DNA from 3 places in the uncultured Exiguobacterium sp. genome. Region 2 is predicted to be linked to each of the others. Evidence: predicted binding sites of a transcription regulator. Region 2 holds the regulator's gene; each other region holds the start of a gene.
What was found. Region 2 encodes LexA, which represses DNA repair genes until DNA is damaged. Its sites were predicted from a motif close to CGAACATATGTTCG; they were not measured.
Positions count from the first base shown of each region.

Region 1: uvrB (excinuclease ABC subunit UvrB) is a predicted target of LexA. The motif match lies at 4,138-4,151, and genes of this name have one in related genera.
Region 3: ACHWTJ_RS14840 (NUMOD4 domain-containing protein) is a predicted target of LexA. The motif match lies at 2,620-2,633, and genes of this name have one in related genera.

Region 1 covers NZ_CAXYJR010000005.1:374,025-380,417, forward strand. Annotated here, with positions in the region: gene ACHWTJ_RS03595 (peptidoglycan DD-metalloendopeptidase family protein) at 1-1,293, shown strand, start outside; gene ACHWTJ_RS03600 (S41 family peptidase) at 1,388-2,812, shown strand; gene ACHWTJ_RS03605 (PDZ domain-containing protein) at 2,835-3,998, shown strand; gene uvrB (excinuclease ABC subunit UvrB) at 4,205-6,172, shown strand; gene uvrA (excinuclease ABC subunit UvrA) at 6,174-6,393, shown strand, end outside.
Region 2 covers NZ_CAXYJR010000005.1:1,713,093-1,719,485, forward strand. Annotated here, with positions in the region: gene ACHWTJ_RS10845 (ABC transporter transmembrane domain-containing protein) at 1-158, opposite strand, end outside; gene ACHWTJ_RS10850 (YneF family protein) at 278-508, opposite strand; gene tkt (transketolase) at 632-2,620, opposite strand; gene ACHWTJ_RS10860 (DUF896 domain-containing protein) at 2,876-3,112, opposite strand; gene ACHWTJ_RS10865 (recombinase family protein) at 3,226-3,879, opposite strand; gene ACHWTJ_RS10870 (hypothetical protein) at 3,925-4,212, opposite strand; gene lexA (transcriptional repressor LexA) at 4,424-5,038, shown strand; gene ACHWTJ_RS10880 (metal-binding protein) at 5,070-5,540, shown strand; gene ACHWTJ_RS10885 (MIP/aquaporin family protein) at 5,727-6,393, shown strand, end outside.
Region 3 covers NZ_CAXYJR010000007.1:157,608-164,000, forward strand. Annotated here, with positions in the region: gene ACHWTJ_RS14820 (bifunctional transcriptional activator/DNA repair enzyme AdaA) at 1-558, shown strand, start outside; gene ACHWTJ_RS14825 (DNA alkylation repair protein) at 555-1,601, shown strand; gene ACHWTJ_RS14830 (GNAT family N-acetyltransferase) at 1,602-1,943, shown strand; gene ACHWTJ_RS14835 (AAA family ATPase) at 1,982-2,560, opposite strand; gene ACHWTJ_RS14840 (NUMOD4 domain-containing protein) at 2,693-3,220, shown strand; gene ACHWTJ_RS14845 (methyl-accepting chemotaxis protein) at 3,269-4,918, opposite strand; gene ACHWTJ_RS14850 (hypothetical protein) at 5,008-5,184, opposite strand; gene ACHWTJ_RS14855 (GGDEF domain-containing protein) at 5,330-6,393, shown strand, end outside.

The DNA.
Region 1 (6,393 bases), 1.3 Mb from region 2:
GAACAACAGGAGGTCGAAAGCCGTCTAAAAGAGACGGAACGATCACAGAATCAGACATCAGAGAAGTTGATCTTGACGAAACAGCAGCGCAAGCAAGCCCGTGCGCAACTGAATGAAGTCAACAGCCGTTTGGATGATTTAGCGCGTAAGATAGCCGATCAACAAGCGGCTGTTGCTGCATCTAAGGAACGATTACGTCTGACGGAAAAAGCCATTTCCGAAACGTTGAAGGAACTACATCAACAAGAAGACTTACTAGGCAGTCGCTTACGTGCCGTCCAACAAAAGGGAGACGTTACCTATATCGAGGTCTTGCTTGACGCAAAGGACTTCGGTGATTTGATTTCGCGCTTCAGCACAGTCAGCGAGATCATCAAACAAGACGATGATGTCCTGCAAACATATAAGGCGAACGTCAGTCAGTTGAACGAACAGCGATCAGAGCAAGCGTTGTTGCTCGAAAGTCTGAAACGAGAACAACGGAAATTACTTGTCCTTCAGACGCAAATCATTGCGGAATCGGAGTTGAAGCGAAAGCTGGTCGTCCAGTTGAACACGAAGGTAAAAGCGTTGCAACAAGAGCAGTTCTCAAAAGCTGAAGAAGCAGAAATTCTCGCTGATCAGCGACAGTTGATTCAAAATGAACTGGCTGCACTGAAAGAAGCAGAACGAAAAGCAAAAGAAGAGGCAAAGCGACGGGCAATCGAGGCAGCACGTCAAGCCGAAGCGAAGCGAGTAGCGGAAGTAAAACGTCAAGCAGAAGCTGCGCGTGCTGCTGCAGCGAAACAACAGGAAGCGGATGCTGAGAAAGCACAGCCGCCCGTCCCTGAAGTCGAAGTATCTTCTGAAACACCCGATACACCAGCAGACGTTGATTCGAATCGTCCGTTTCATTTACCGGTGCAAGGTTATGTCTCATCACCGTTTGGTCCCCGGAACAATCCGCTGACTGGGAAACCAGAGATCCATAAAGGGATTGACCTCGTCAATGCGAAAGGAACGCCGATTCATGCGGCGGCGGGCGGTATCGTCCTCCGTGCCGGTAGTGCGACGGGATACGGTAATGTCGTCATGGTGACGCACTTGATCGACAGTCAGGTCTATACGACCGTCTATGCGCATCTGGATTCGATCGATGTCAAGGCGGGTCAAACGGTCATGCCGGGTCAAACGGTCGGTACGCTTGGCTCCACCGGTTGGTCAACAGGACCTCACCTGCATTTCGAATTGCATAAAGGTGAATGGGCGATCGGTCAACCGAATGCGGTCGATCCGGCACCGTATCTCTTTTGACATCCCATAGAATACTGAAAAGATAGGGTAACCTATCTTTTTTTGCTATACTGAAAAAAATAATGCGTTTTTTAACGGAAGTGGGGAATCAAGCGTGAAAAAATCTACAACAGCAGTGATCGCGGTCAGTACCTTCGGGCTTGGTTTAGGGGTAGGCGCCGTTGGAATGTTAGCAGCGGGCGGAACGGATTCCGTCTCGACATCATCGTCTTCTTCAAATGCGACGGGGGATTGGAAAAAAATCGATCAGGTCCGCCAGATGATCGAACAGAATTATTTAAAAGATGTAACGGACAAAGAATTACTCGACGGTGCGTTATCCGGTATGACGGAAGTACTCGATGATCCATATTCCGTTTACATGGATGAGTCGGAAACGGCATCATTCAATACGAATCTGTCGTCTTCGTTCGAAGGAATCGGTGCGACATTGGAGCAAAAAGGTGAGTCGATCGTTATCGTTTCTCCGATCAAAGGATCACCGGCCGAAAAAGCTGGTATTAAGCCGGGCGACGTCATTCTAAAGATCGATGGCAAGTCGACGAAAGGGCAAAAAACGGATCAAGCGGTCAAGAAAATCCGCGGTGAAAAAGGAACGAATGTTGTCTTAACGATTCAACGGAGTGGGCAGGACGCGATGGACATCTCGATCAAACGGGATACGATTCCAATCGAGACGGTCTATACGTCGACCGAGGACGTCAACGGGAAAAAGATCGGTGTCTTGCAAGTGACACAGTTCTCAGAACCGACGGCTAAAGAGTTCGAGAAAGGTCTTGCGAAACTCGAGAGTCAAAACATTGATGGACTTGTCATCGACGTCCGTGGGAACCCAGGTGGTCTCTTAACAGCTGTCTCAAGCATGATTGCACCGTTCATTCCGAAGGACGTTCCGATTTATCAAGTCGAGAACAATAAGGGAGAGCGACAGCAGGAATTCGGGAAAGCAGACGAGAAGAAACCTTATAACATCGTCGTGCTCGAAGACGGCGGATCGGCGTCAGCGTCTGAGATTTTAGCAGCTGGTCTGAAAGAGGGAGCTGGAGCGGATGTCGTCGGTACGAAATCGTTCGGGAAAGGAATCGTTCAAAGTGCCTATGATTTGAAAGACGGTAGCGATTTAAAGTTAACGACGAACAAATGGCTGACACCGGACGGCAACTGGATTCATAAAAAAGGCGTTAAGCCGACGATTGAAGTCAAGCAACCGGCTTACTTCAACGTCACGAAGATTTTGACTGATCAAAAGTCACTCGAAGTCGGCGATTATGGAAAATCAGTTGAAAATGCTCACCTCGTCCTCGAAGCAATCGGTTTCGAGCCAAAAGGACAGGATGGGTATTTCGGTGACACGATGAAGAAAGCCGTCGAAGCTTTGCAAAAGGATGCGAAGCTCGACGTCACAGGAAAAATCGATCAGCAGACAGCAGGTGAGATGGAGACGCGTCTCCTGAAGAAACTCGAGGACGATAAGAATGACGTCCAGCGGAAAAAAGCACTCGAGGTCGCTTCTCAATAATAAGGAATGGAAAGAGGTCTGAATGCGCGTGGAATTACTCGATGAAATTGGTTGGACCGCGATTAGTCTCATCGCCAGTCCGACCTTGTGGTTAGCACTTCTTGTCAGTTGGGTCATCGGCATCCGTCGTGTCAAACGGGAACGCGGACTATTTCGCTCCCGGACACACGGAAAACGAAGCGATGTCCTCGAAACACTTTTACCGGGGTTACTCGTCGGTCTCGTCCTGTCTGTCGTCAGCGGCTGGCTCGGATTGACACTGACGCCGCAATACGCTCTGTTGTTACTCGGACTCTCGAGCGTTTTACTGTTGATTGGCGTCGTGCGTTTGAACTTGCCACTCTGGTCGATCGTCTTGCTTGGACTTGCCGGCTGGTTCCTAATGGATGCACGTCTTGATCCGGTTCGAGCGGTCGAGCCAAAGATGATTTTACTCCTTGCCGCGTTAACGCTCGTCGCGGAATGTCTCCTCGTCTGGTGGCGAGGAAAGCGACGCCTGTCACCGTCACTCGTCGTCTCGAAGCGTGGTCGCTTCATCGGTGGGCTGTCTTCGAACAAGCTTTGGTTGTTGCCGTTGCTTGTCTTTGTTCCGGGCGACGTGCTCGAGACGTGGTGGCCACGTTATAACTTTCCAGAACTCGTTCCGATCGTTCTTTGGTTACCGATCGGCTTCAGCTTCCTCTTTACGGGTAAGCTGCCGAAAGAATTGATGCGTCCGCTCGTTCAAGGACGTTTAATCACGAGTCTTGTCGCGATTCTCTTGACGGTTCTTGCGTACGTGACCAATCAAGCCGAATGGCTGTACGGAATCGTTTTATTGATCGTCTTGCACATTTTGTTGCATCAGCGGGTCAAACGCCTGAACCGGGCGCAGACGCCATTGTTCCTCAATGGAACGCGTGGTGCCGTCATCCTCGGGACATTGCCTGATAAACCGGCTGCTGAGATGGGCTTGATTCCGGGTGAAGCAATCTATAAGGTCAATGGTGAAAAGGTCGACTCAGAAGCATCGTTTTACGAAGCGATTCAAAAACACAAACCGTATCTGCGTCTTGAAGTCATGAACCATAACGGAGACATCCGTTTTGCGCAACGTGCATTCTATGAACAAGATCATCATGAGCTCGGCATCTTGTTCGTCAACGAGCCGGTTCATGGTCGCACTAAAGTGCGGTCCTTACATTAACGAGTACATCCCTGTTACGGAACAGCCGTGACGGGGATTTTTTTGTCGGCAGAGAAATCGAGGCTCAACATTCGATGCAAAAAGAAACTTTTGCATTTTCGAAAAAAAGGGTAACTTCCTAAAAGGAGCACTTCATAATCGAATGTTTGTTCGTAAAGTGATACAATAGAAATAGATTTTTTAACGTGATGAGGGGGAAGCAAACGATGGATTTTGAACTCGTTTCACCATTTGAACCAGGCGGTGATCAGCCGACAGCAATCGAAAAATTGGTGACTGGGCTAAAACAAGGCGAACGACATCAGACGTTGCTTGGAGCGACTGGTACCGGGAAGACGTTCACGGTCTCAAACGTCATCAAGGAAATCAAGAAACCGACGCTCGTTCTTGCCCACAACAAAACACTAGCGGGACAACTCTACTCGGAGTTCAAGGAATTCTTCCCAAACAATGCGGTCGAATACTTCGTTAGTTTTTATGACTATTACCAACCGGAAGCATACGTTCCGTCGACGGATACGTTCATTGAGAAGGACTCTTCGATTAACGATGAGATCGATAAATTGCGCCACTCGGCGACGTCCGCCCTGTTCGAACGGGAGGACGTCTTGATCGTTGCGTCTGTCTCGTGTATCTATGGTCTCGGTAACCCGGAAGAGTACAACAACCACGTCTTATCCCTGCGTGTCGGCAATGAGATGGGGCGGAACGAGATGCTCCGTCGTCTGATCGACATTCAGTATGAGCGTAACGATATCGATTTCCAGCGCGGACGGTTCCGCGTCCGCGGAGACGTCGTCGAAATCTTCCCGGCGTCACGCGACGAACAGTGTGTCCGGGTCGAGTTCTTCGGTGACGAGATTGAACGGATCCGTGACATGGATCCACTGACAGGTGAGATCGTCGCGGACCGTGAGCACATCTCAATCTTCCCGGCGTCCCACTTCGTGACGGGGGATACCCGTCTGCAAAAAGCAATCGCAAACATCGAGAAGGAACTAGAGGTCCAGCTTGCGAAGTTACGCGAAGACAATCAGTTGCTCGAAGCACAACGGCTCGAACAACGGACGAACTACGATCTCGAGATGATGCGTGAGATGGGCTATTGCTCCGGAATCGAGAACTATTCACGTCATTTGAACTTGATGCCGGAAGGGGCAACACCGTATACATTGCTCGATTACTTCCCGAAAGATTTCTTACTCGTTGCCGATGAGTCGCACGTCACGCTGCCGCAAATTCGCGGGATGTACAACGGGGACCAGGCACGGAAACAAGTCCTCGTCGATCACGGCTTCCGTCTCCCTTCGGCAAAAGACAACCGTCCGTTACGGTTCGAGGAGTTCGAGGAAAAAGTCAGTCAGGCGATCTATATCTCGGCGACACCAGGACCATATGAACTCGAACATTCGAAAGAGATGGTCGAGCAAATCATCCGTCCGACCGGTCTCGTCGATCCGACGATTGAGATTCATCCGATTACGGGACAAATCGATTACTTGATGGATAACATCCGTGACCGGGTCGCGAAGAACGAACGTGTTCTCGTGACGACACTGACGAAGAAGATGGCAGAAGACTTGACCGATTACTTGAAAGAGAATGGCGTCAAGGTCAACTACATGCACTCGGAGATCAAGACACTCGAACGAATTGAAATCATCCGTGACTTACGACTCGGGAAATATGATGTCCTTGTCGGAATCAACTTGTTACGAGAAGGACTCGATATTCCGGAAGTCTCACTCGTGACGATTCTTGATGCCGATAAGGAAGGCTTCTTGCGTTCGGACCGTTCGCTGATTCAAACGATTGGTCGGGCGGCTCGGAACGCGGAAGGACACGTCATCTTGTTTGCCGATAAAATCACCGATTCGATGCAACGTGCGATCGATGAAACGGAACGCCGTCGCGCGATCCAGATGGCGTTCAACGAAGAACATGGCATTACGCCGCAGACGATCAAAAAAGACGTGCGTGGTGTCATCAGTACGACAATCGAGAGCGACGATACCGTCGAAAAACTTGAGAAGTTCAACAAACTCAAAAAACCGGAGCGTGAAACGTTGCTTGAACAGCTTGACCAAGAGATGCGTCAAGCGGCGAAAGACATGCAGTTCGAACGAGCTGCCGAGCTTCGCGACCTCATATTAGAATTGAAAGCAGGTGCCTAAGTTGGGAGAAAAGAAGAATCAGATTATCATCAAAGGCGCTCGCGTCAATAATCTACAAAACATCGATGTCGAAATCCCCCGCGATCAGCTCGTCGTCTTGACGGGCTTGTCCGGGTCAGGGAAATCGTCGCTTGCCTTCGATACGATTTACGCGGAAGGACAACGGCGTTATGTCGAAAGTTTATCTGCTTATGCTCGTCAGTTCCTCGGACAGATGGATA
Region 2 (6,393 bases):
TTCGTCAAGCTTCCTTCGCTCAGACCATTGACTGTCGATCCAATGACCTTCGGTGGAATGAGTTCTAATCCTGCTACAAAAATCAAGCAGATGACCCCAAGACTATACGCTTTCCATTCTCGTCGGAAAAACCAACCGAGTTTCTTGAAGACTCCCATTCAAGTCTCCCCCCTTTTTAAATCCTATGATTATTTGAAATAGTCTCACATTTTAGATTAGTTCTCTTTCTAAAAAATAGCAAATAAAAAGGAGACCGTTTGGCCCCCTTTCGTACAACTTATTTTTTAGGTGATTTCATTGAACCACTCATTGAACGCATCACTTGGTTGACTTTCTTTTGTGATGGCTTTTGACCCATTTGCATCATCAATGTCTTAATCATATCTTCGTTGATTGGTGGGTTTTGCTCCAAGTAGTTCATCATGTATCGACGAGCGATATAGAAACCAAGGGCGACACCTGCTACCAAGCAAAGAAGGGCAATTAAAATCCAAATCCATGTAGCCAAGTTGCTTCCTCCTCTAACTTAAAACGTCGCTTTTTACTATACTATAATTCCAATTGTTTGCATAGATGATAATAGATGAAAAACGAGCCCGACGTAAGATCGGACCCGTTTTTCCGGAAAAGATTATCCGAGTTGTTTGACTGTCGCTAAAACGTTCTCAACAGACATGCCGTATTCTTTCAAGAGGAAGTCTCCAGGAGCAGATGCGCCGAAACGATCGATTCCGATGACTTGTCCTTCTGTTCCTACATATTTGTACCAACCGAGTGAAGCGCCTGCTTCGATCGCGACACGTTTCGTGATGTGTTTCGGAAGAACTGATTCTTTATACTCTGCTGACTGTGCTTCGAATACTTCCCATGATGGAAGCGAAACGACAGCTGCTGATTCACCCAGTTCTTTTTGTGCTTCGACAAGAAGGTGAACTTCTGAACCCGTACCGATCAAGAGCGTATCAGCTTTCGTCACATCACCAGCGATGACATAACCACCTTTTTCAGCGCCTTCCGTCGTTGTACCTTCAAGCTCTGGTAGACCTTGACGCGTCAAGACGAGAAGTGTCGGTTTGTCTTTTGCTTGAACCGCTGTTTTCCATGCTGCGATCGTCTCTTTTCCGTCTGCTGGACGGTAGATCGTGACGTTCGGCATTGCACGGAAGCTCATCAAGTGTTCGACTGGCTCGTGTGTTGGACCATCTTCACCAACAGCGATCGAGTCATGCGTCAAGACGAAGATTGATGGTAGTCCCATTAACGCAGCAAGACGGACTGCTGGACGGAGGTAATCCGAGAAGACGAAGAATGTCGCGCCGTAAGGAATGACGCCACCGTGAAGTGCCATACCGTTGACAGCCGCAGCCATTGCGAATTCACGTACACCGAACCAGATGTTACGACCGCTCGGGTCGATATCGAAGTCTGCTTCGCCTTTGAGCATTGTATTGTTTGATCCTGCAAGGTCAGCTGAACCACCGAACAATGTCGGAACGTTCTTCGCAAGGCCATTCAAGACTTCACCACTCGTTTGTCGTGTCGCTTTTTTTGATGACAAGTCGTACGTCGGAAGATCTGCTTCCCAGTTACTTGGCAATTCGTTTGCGATTGCGCGAACGAGTTCCGCATGCAATTCTGGATGCGCTGCTTCGTATTGTTTCATCGTTTCGTTCCATGCGTCTTCCGCAGAAGCACCACGTTGGACGATCCGCTCGTCGAACAATGATTTGACTTCCTCAGGGACGTAGAACTCTTCGTGATCCCATACATAGCTAGCTTTCGTCAATTTGATTTCCGCTTCACCGAGTGGTGCACCGTGAGAAGCCGATTTACCTGATTTGTTCGGTGAACCGAAACCGATGACTGTCTTGACTTCGATCAATGTTGGTTTTGTCGTCTCTGCTTGTGCCGCCGCGATCGCTTTCGAAATCGAATCGATATCCGTTCCGTCTTCTACGCGAATGACTTGCCAGTTGTACGCTTCGAAGCGCTTCTGGACGTTTTCAGAGAATGATTTATCGAGATCGCCGTCAAGTGAGATATCGTTTGAATCGTACAATACGACCAATTTACCAAGACCAAGGTGACCTGCGAGTGAAGCCGCCTCAGCTGAGACACCTTCCATTAAGTCTCCATCTCCACAAATTCCGTATGTGAAGTGATCGACGACGTTGAGCTCGTCACGGTTGTATTTTGCTTCAAGATGACGTTCTGCCATCGCCATACCAACTGCCATTGCGATCCCTTGACCAAGTGGACCTGTTGTCGCATCTACACCAGCCGTGTGACGGTATTCCGGGTGACCTGGTGTTTTTGATCCCCATTGACGGAATGATTTAAGATCATCCATTGATAGATCATATCCCGATAAGTGGAGGAGTGAGTAGAGAAGCATCGAACCGTGTCCGGCTGAAAGTACAAAACGGTCGCGGTTGAACCATTCTGGATTTTTAGGGTTATGGTTCATATGATCCGCCCAAAGCGAGAATGCCATCGGTGCTGCTCCCATTGGCATACCTGGGTGACCCGAATTCGCCTTTTGTACGGCATCAATCGATAAGGTACGAATCGTATTAATTGCTAATTGTTCTACTGTCGTCATGTTCGTCAAAACAATCATCCTCTCTCTTTTTCACAAATTCCTACTCATTTTAGCACACTCTTAAATGTGATACAACTTTTCTAAATAGTATGTCACATTAAAATAAATGCGCTATCTATAGCCGTTCTATCGACTCATACAGGATGCATGAATTGATGAAAGATCGTTATTAAGATGTATTGCTATCGTGCAATGTTTCCTCATCTAACCACTCCAACAAAAAGGAGGTCCACCTGACGGAGACCTCCTTTCTTCTATAGAAGAAATAAACGATTATTGTTTATTCCGTTCTTCTTCTTGTGCTTGTTTTAATTTCTCAGGTGTTACGTCCGTGCCCTCTTCATCAACGATCTTCATGCCCATGAGTTGGTTTTTGAACGATCCACGGAATGCTGCGAGATACGCAGCACGTAGCTCTTTTTGTTCTGCTGTTTCTGCTTCCGATAACGGCTCGACTTTTGATTTATTCGCTAATGCATTGATTCGATCTAATTGTTCTTGTGATAACATGGAATCCCTCTTTCTCTATGACTCAAACTTGAGTAGTTCAATTGTATTCTTACTGTAAAAGAGCTTACAAAAAAAAGCAAGTTAACCGTGTCAGTCGACAGGTTACTTGCTTCTCATTCCGGGCTAGGCGTCATTTCGCGGTATTCAAGATATCGACGATTGACCGTCGCCTTTGAGATATCATGTCCCATCCCGCGAAGCGTAATGGCGATATCTGAAAACGTCAGTCCGAGTTCTCGGAGGCGTACGATTTCTTCGATCGGTACGTCTTTTCGACTACGCCCAGCGTTCTCTCCTTGACGATTGAGATTACGCTCCGGGCGAAAACCTTGCTCGACCGCTCGCCTCATGCCACGCGCGATTTTAGCGTTATGCAATTTCCGTTGATATTCTTCCACCAGCGAGACAATCTCAAGGACCATTGCTTCTGCATCAGCAAGCTGGTATTCTCCATCAGAATCAAGTGTCATCAACCGAACACCGTGCTTTTTAAACGTGTGCAAAATAGCGATTTTCGCATTCCCTCGACCAATCCGTGTATCATCCGTCACGAGGACTGCATCTACTGCGTCACGTGTCACATGATCAAGAACCGTCAGCATCCCTTCGCGATCGACATCATATCCACTCTCTTTTTCAGAGACGATATCTACGACATCAAACCCTTTTTGAGACGCGACCTTCGAAAGCTCCATTCGTTGGCGTTCAATCGAGCTATCTTGTGCTTCTTTTTCGGTCGATACCCGACAATAAATCACGACCTTCATCGTACCTCACATCCCTGTTCGTTCTTTCACAACTTTTCCATTTTGTCATTGTTGTGCGATTGGTACAACGATTTTGCTTTTTGAGATGACATGTTTTGTCTCGACATCATTATTTTTGATCAACCAGTTGACGTATTCTTCATCTGACATCGAACCGTCATTGTAAACTTCTGCAATTTGTTCGACTGTAGCGTTCTCATCGACCGTAACGGAAGCGGTCATCAATTGCGCTACCTTTTCATCCGGACGTGGTATGAGTAAAAAGATCACGAAGGCAATACTTAAGGCATAGAAGAGAATTGAAAAAGCATGAGTACGAATCGAATGAATCATCATGAATCCCTCCAAATATGAAATGAATGAGTTAGAATAAATGTTCTCGGAACAATTGTTCGCATAACTCATAATAAACACAGAACCCGTGTTCGGTCAACACAAAATGTCGAACAATTGTTTGTACGCTCATTTGTTCTATGTTATAGTGAATCTAGAAACATATATTCTTACATTTCAAACTTCAATCCAGAAAGAGGTGGCAATTCGTATGCGGAAAATGTCTAAGCGCCAACAAGAGATTCTCGACTACATCGTCTCTGAAGTGAAACTGAAGGGGTATCCACCATCAGTTCGTGAAATCGGAGAAGCAGTCGGACTCGCGTCTAGCTCGACGGTACACGGTCATTTGGATCGACTCGAGAAACGGGGAATGATTCGCCGTGACCCGACGAAACCACGTGCGATTGAGATATTGCTTGATAAGCCTGAAGAAATCACGGAAGCCATTGTCCATGTTCCCGTCATCGGGAAAGTCACAGCGGGCCTTCCGATTACAGCGATTGAAAATATCGAAGAACAGTTCCCGCTTCCTGCACATTATGTAGGAAATGAAACAGTCTTCATGTTGACGATCGATGGTGAATCGATGATTAACGCAGGTATTCTTGACGGCGATCGTGTCATCGTACGCCAACAAAACACAGCAGAAAACGGAGAAATCGTCGTAGCTATGACCGAAGATAGCGAAGCGACGGTGAAACGGTTCTTCTTAGAAGATCAACAGGTACGTCTACAACCAGAAAATGACTCGATGGATCCGATGTATTTCGATAATGTCTCCATTCTTGGTAAGGTAATCGGCGTGTATCGGACGATTCATTGACGGAGGGACCAGTTACGACTGGTCTTTTTTCATGCCTTCAGGAAATGTACATGATACCGTCAATACCGTCGCATTGACGGGTTACGTTGCGTATTCGGTCGCAACGCAACAAACGGATTGGTTACCGACCGCCATCGGCATCGCTGTCGGTACCCTTTGGTTGTCACCCGACCTCGATTTAAAATCAGAACCCTATTATCGTTTCGGACCATTTCGAGTTCTGTGGATGCCGTATGTCAAGATCATGCCCCATCGCTCAATTTGGTCACACGGATTGATCATCGGGGATGTCATTCGACTCCTTTATAGCGCTGCACTTGTGATCCCCTTATTATTTCTCAGCTTGTATTTTCAAATCATCGCGTCAGAGACCATCGATTCTTGGTTCGCTTCCCTGCCTGCGTTTGTCATCGGCATCATGATAGCGAGTACGATTCATATTCTACTAGATTATTCCAGTAGTTGGTTTCGACCTAAAAAAAGAAAAAAGCGTCGTCGTTAACACCTCTTTTGCTTGCTTGCAGGCAAGACGAGGTGTTTTCTTATCCACTTTTTCGTATCTTTAAACATCAAAATAAAAAATTTCCATTCCTATATTTCAATTATATGTATTGAAAACGTTCTCAAATCGGAGTAATTTAAAGTAGAAAGACCATTATCTGCTTTAATCCAAAGGGAGGGTTTTTGCATGAATAACTTTGTACTAGAAATGATCGGTACGATGATCCTCATTCTGCTCGGGGATGGTGTCGTCGCCGGTGTCGTCTTGAAAAAGACGAAGTCGGAAAACAGCGGATGGATCGTCATCACGTTCGCTTGGGGTCTTGCCGTCATGACAGCAGCATTCGTCGCTGCTGAGAGTGGTGCGCACTTGAACCCAGCTTTAACGATTGCACTTGCTTTGAACTCTGATTTACCATGGGCAGACGTTCCTGTCTACATTGCCGGACAACTTGTCGGAGCTTTCATCGGCGCCATTCTCGTTTGGCTTCATTACATGAAACATTTTGAAGCGACTGATGATCAAGCTGCAAAACTTGGTGTGTTCGCAACGGGTCCAGCAATTCGTCATACACCGTCGAACTTGATTTCTGAAATCATCGGGACATTCGTTCTCGTCTTCGGAATCTTGGCACTCGGTTTAACGACATTTGGTGATGGCTTAAAACCACTCATCGTCGGTTTACTCGTCGTCGTCATCGGTCTATCGCTTGGTGGTACAACAGGGTACGCCATCAACCCAGCCCGTGACCTTGGACCGCGTATCGCGCATGCCATTCTACCGATTCCGAATAAAGGTTCCTCTGACTGGGGCTACTCATGGATTCCAGTCGTCGGTCCAATCATCGGTGGAG
Region 3 (6,393 bases), on a different contig from region 2:
CGGATTCTCGGGCAGGCACCGTCGCGCTTTGACGGGCAGGTCTTACGCGCGAAATGGCTTGATACACCACTCGGTTCGATGCTGGCGATTGCCGACGATCAACTCTTACATCTGCTCGAGTTCGTCGACCGACGTGGACTGGAGCGGGAAATCGAACAATTACGTCAAAAAGCGCGCGCTGTCATCGTTCCCGGGGAATCACCGGTCTTTGGACAGATCGAAGCGGAGCTCCGTCGTTACTTCAAAGGAGAGCCGGTATCGTTTCAGACGCCACTGATGCGGTACGGGACACCATTTCAACGCCGCGTCTGGGAAGAACTCGAGCGGATTCCGAGTGGGGAGACGATCTCGTACCAAGAGCTGGCGATCCGGATCGGTCAACCGACTGCTGTTCGTGCCGTCGCACGAGCGAATGGAGCGAACCAACTGGCAATCGTCATTCCGTGCCATCGGGTCATTCGGACGAATGGAGATTTAGGTGGATACGCGGGTGGACTCGCACGCAAGGAAACATTGCTCAAACTGGAGCGCACACAGAGGGGACTGGATGAAGGATGAGTTTGATTAAAGATGTATTTTCACCGAGTTGGCTCGACCGCTTAGGAGCAGCGATCGATGTATCGGATTTTCGAAGACGAGTCGATCGGGGAGACTGGGAAGAACTCGCGTTTAAACAACGTGTCCGTCGTGTGGCGGAGACATTAGAGACAATCTTGCCGCCGTTTCCGGACGCAGCGGGGGAGCTAGAGCGACTCGCACCGCAGTTTACCGGGCTACCGGGAATTGTTTTTCCAGAGTATGTCGAACGGACGGCAGACCTTGCTGATTGGTCGCTTGCGTTAGCGACACTCGCCAAGTTGACGCCACACTCGACGTCGGAGTTCGCCGTTCGGCGTTTTCTACTTGTCGATCAAGAACGATATCTCGAGCAGGCACTCAAATGGACAAGATCAGATGATGAACATGTCCGGCGCTTAGCGTCTGAAGGAACACGCCCGCGTCTGCCGTGGGGACAAGCGATTCCGCGTTTGATTGCTGATCCGCGACCGGCGTTACCGATTCTTGATGCGTTACTGCAGGATCCGTCACTCTACGTCCGAAAAAGTGTCGCCAATCACTTGAATGATATTTCAAAGACACATCCGGAATATCTGATTGAACGAATTGAACGTCACTTAGGAACAGATCCGAACACGGACTGGATTTTACGTCACGCTTCCCGGACGTTATTGAAGCGTGGGAACTCAGAAGTCTTACAGTTATTCGGGCACGTCACGCAAGGTGAAGTGGCGGTCACGAACTTAGTCGTTTCTCCAGTGACAATCGGTGGAGAACTCGACTTCTCGTTCACGGTGACGAGTTCCGTTCCACAACGTTTACGCTTAGAGTACGCAATCGATTACGTCAAACAACGCGGAACAAGTCGGAAGGTGTTTCAACTGCGGGAGCGGGAAGTTAAAGGTGTGCTGCCAGTCGAACGACGCCAATCGTTTCGGAACATGACGACGCGTGTCCATTACCCTGGGACACACACCTTGACCATTTTGATTAACGGAGAGGCTTACGCGACAGCAACGTTTGAGGTCGAGGAGGAGAGCTGAATGCAAGGACGACATCCGGATTTTACGACGTCACGACTGTTTGTCGAAGCAACGGATGACGAATCGGGTTGCAAGTGGACACTGCATGCGTTACGTGAGAAAACGATCGTCGGGACGATTATTTTCACATGGAACGCATCGACCGGAAACTTACGTTATACAACGACGGATGAGGACGATCAGCGCGGCTATATCACAGAAGCGTTGACGTCGATTTTATCGTATCTCGCGCGGACGTTATTACTGACATGTGTCTACGGCGAAGCAGGCAGTAATACGGTCTGGCGCCGGAACGGCTTTCAGTGGCAGGCTGATCGACATGAACGCGAACTCCATCACTAAAGCCCCGCCTGCTTGAGCAGGACGGGGCTTATTTGGGATTAGACCGTTGTTTTGGACCAGTTGAAATGGTCGCAAATCGCTTCGGCGCTTTCACGTGCGCTTAATTGTTCCGTATCGAGGAAGAGATAGTTGACGTCCGGTAGTTCGCCTGGCAGCGAACGTGTCCGGTATCCGTCCGCCGTCTCGCGTAAGTCCTGTTCAGAAGCAGCGAGATCGCGCTTCGTTACTTTGTGCGTCAATCGGTTTTCGGTTGTGTTCCGGTGCAGACGAGTTGCGACCGGCGCATCCAGTTCAACGATATAGACGTCAGCACCCGCTTGTTCGAATAATTCGACTGTCTCTTCGATGAACTCAAGACCACCGCCTTCGACACCGAATAGACAGAGGAATGTAAACAGGACACCTTCGAGCGAACTGTTCGCCATTTCCTTGAACATCTCGCGCCGGATCGTATCCTTTAAGCGGTGATGTGCAGGTTCAGAGAAATCAAAATAAGGCAATAATAGGTCGATCGTCTGATGGTTATGGAAGACTTTCATCTCCGTCAACCGTTCGATTTCCTGACCGATCGTCATCTTTCCGACCGCTTGGGGACCAAGTAACAAGACAAATTTCATGGGCGAACCTCATTTCCTTTTTCTGCTAAGAATAGCACATTCCGACGAGTGACATCACTAGAACGTTTGTTCGTAATTTGATATAATTCAAGTATGAAGTCCCGTCGTGTCCTTGTCTGAAGGAGGACAACCATGCAAGAACAATGGAAAGCCGTCATCGGCTATGTAGGTATATATGAAGTCTCATCGCTAGGTCGCGTCAGGTCGCTCGACCGGACGATCGTGACGTGTCGCGGTGTTCGGCAACGACGAAAAGGTGTCTTGCTCCGTCCACGGCTCAATCGGGAAGGGTACCGGAAAGTCACGCTCTATCAACGTGGTCGAGGAGAGCGCGTGCAGGTCGGATTGCTTGTCGCACAAGCCTTTCTGACGAAAGACGTCACGGAAGCACGACTCGTCCGACGTAATGGTAAACGAATTGACGATCAGTTATCAAATTTAGAAATTCTGCCTTCGATTGATCAGCAGTATAACGAACTGCTTGGTGAGTTCGATCTCTTGTTAGGTCAACATGTGACGCTGTCACCGTTTCAGATTCGAACGATTCGCGCGCAGTACAAAAAAGGGGAAACAACCCGTCAATTGGCAGAGCAGTATCAGGTGACGGAGAACCGGATTCGCAACATTATCGATAAAAAGGAAGCACGTTACATTGGCTGAGCCCAGAATAAAGGAGCGTTTACCAGAGATGGTAAGCGCTCCTTTGATTTAAAACGATTGTTCGCCGGCACGAACGGTCTGTTGCAACGAACTGATGCGTGACTCGAGTACCGCACTATGTGTCTTCAGTTCCGTCTGCTGGTTGACGTGGTGTTGCATTTGATCACCGAGGACTTGGCTGTAAGAAGAGAGCTCCGACATCAACTGCTGAACGGACTGCAGATGTTCCTGCATGTTCGATTGAACGTGGGCGACGATTTGACGCTGTTGTTCGACGGTACCCAGTGTCGTCTCAATCGTCGTCGCTTCGGTCAACATTTGTTGCAAGTGTGCCATTGCCGTCTCGAGCTGTTGCGATGTTGAGAGAAAACGTTCAGTCATCTGCGCGATGGCTTGTTCGACTTGATCGAGTCCCGCCGTCCATGTCTGATTGACTTGACGGATGTGATCTGTACTCGTTCGGATATCGATTGCTAGTTTTTCGACTTCTTTGGCAACGACGGTGAAGCCACGACCGGCTTCTCCCGCACGGGTTGCCTCAATCAGCGCGTTCAGCGATAAACGGCGCGTCTCTTCAGCGACACGCTGGATGTGTGAAATTGAGATCTCCATCTGTTGCTGCAGATGTGAGGTCTGTTGCAAAATCTGCTCTGTCGTCGCGGATTGTTCCTTCAGTAACTGGCTTTCCTCTTGTAAGGTCTCAAGTGTCGTGTGATTCGTCTGAACAGTCTGTTGAAAACGGGTTACGGCATGTTGGCTGTTGAGGAGTGTCGTTTGCATCTCACTTAACGCATCGTGCCCTTGAGCAGTCAAACGTGTCGAGGCGACGATTGTTTGATCCATTTGCGACGATTGCGCAAGTAAAGAACCGGCGACTTCATCGACGGCTTGGACCGATTGATCCATCGCGGATAAGCGTGAGGAAAAGTGGGGCTGGACGGATTCGAGTTCCTGACTCGCTTGTTGCATCTCAGCCGTTAAATCTCCGATTTGTTGCATCAATTGATTGTATTGAAACGTCAGCTGTTGTAATTCAAAGGTCGTCGTCTTGAGCGTTAATGGACGATACGATCGCTTCGCATGCGCTTCTTCAATCTGTAAGGCGAGTTTCGATAGTGGGGCGAGTTGTCTTCTAATTCGTGAGCGAATCAAAAAGCTGATGCTAACAAGCGTAATCACGCTCACCCAGACGAGTGTCCAAGCTAAATCGCGAGCAGGAGCGATTAATTTATCACGATCGGTCGTTAGTAAAATGACGTCATCGAGTTCCGGAATCGTCATCGCGACAAGAAACTGATCTTGATTCGAAAAAGCATATGTACGCGCATTTTTTAAGTGCTGCAGTAGTTGTTTCCGTTTTGTCGGTTCGAGTGTCAACGGTCGGAACGCCTCACTCGTTTTCAGGCTTTGGAAACGAATCGAATAGTCGTCACGTGATAAGTCAGTTCGCTGTTGCTGTTGCAATCGTTTGATGGCACGCGAGCGGTCTGTCGCGTCATCCGGATACGCAAGAAACGTTGCCCGGACATTCGCGTCGAACATGGTTAACTCCCGCATCAGCCGTTCCTCAGTTGCTGCGACGGATTGTTGATACGATGCGTAAACGCTGAGACCGCTGATCACGATCAGCCCGATGGCAACGATCGGAATCAACCATCCATTTAGTTGTTGTGCTAATAATCGTTTTTTCATAAGCATAAAAAACATCTCCTCCCGTGTACCTATCGGAAGGAGATAAAGCAACATGTATGAAGGTGTTGTACGGCTTGTGTAAAGGTCTTGTGAATCTAATTCACGTAAACCGGAAGGACAGTCGCAAGATGTGTCATAAGTGCTTGTGTCTCTTCTTTTGGTTCAGATGTGACATAAATGATCAACGCAGCAGCAACGATGACGAAGATAGCGATAACGAGAATGATGAAGAATGGCATCTTACTTTTTCGTTTTTCGGCTTGACGGTCCATGAAAGATTCCCCCTCAATGATGTAGACGATAGACATATTTGTTTGATTCCCTCTCCTCTTGTTTGAAAACCTTGGAAAAAGAGGGGAATGTGTAATTTAGAGGGAATAGAGTAAACATCTGAAATGGAATGAGGAGGATGTGGTCGTGCTTACGTTGCTCAATTCATTGTTGTTGAACTTTTCCCTATTGATTGCGACATTGTTGTTCGCGTTTTTACCATTACGACGGATCGAGAGAATTTCGCCCAACTCCTCCTTACAAGTCCGACTCGTGATCGGTTGTATCGCCGGTGTGATTGGTGCACTGTTGATCTTTAACAGTATCTCCTATGACGTTGCAAAGATTGATTTGCGTCTCGTTGCGCTCGTCACGGCATATTTTTATGGAGGATTAGTGAGCGGTAGCATCACGATGTTGTTCATCATCGGTGCCCGATTTGCGGTGACACCAGCTGGCGAATACCAAGGATTGATTCTGACGACCTTGATCTGTGTCGCGTTACTTGTGACAGCGACGATTTATCGCCGGTTCGCTGCTCAACGGATGAAAGATTATCTCGTATTGCTTGGAACTGGTATTGCGTACAGCTTACCGGCGCTCTATTTATTGACGCATACGTTCGAACGGTTTTTAGAAATTGCGTTCGTTTATATCATCGTCATCATGATTGGTGGCTACGTCACCTATCGTTTCTTACAGGAACTAAGGAAGCACTTTTTGTTCGTACATACGCAACAGGAACTGGCTTTAAAGGATGGACTGACGCAACTCGGAAACCGCCGGAAACTCGATGAGACGTTAGCCGAGTACGCTCAGAACGGAACGGTCTTTTCCGTCCTCATTCTCGATCTCGATCATTTTAAATCAATCAACGATACATACGGTCATGAAGGGGGTGACGTCGTCTTACGACAACTCAGTCATCTCTTACAATCGTATTGTCCGGAACAGGGCGTCGTCGGTCGGTACGGTGGTGAAGAGTTTGTCTTACTATTGCCGGACGTACCACTTCGACAAGCGGAACGACTGGGGGAACGGATTCGCTCTGCCTGCGCCGATCAACACTTCGTTTATAAGGAGCATCCTGTGTTTCATATCACGTTATCGCTAGGGGCTGCTTCATCCGATCAAGCATCGACTGTATTTGAGACCGTCCAGAAAGCGGACTTAGCATTGTATGAAGCCAAACAAACCGGTCGGAATCGCGT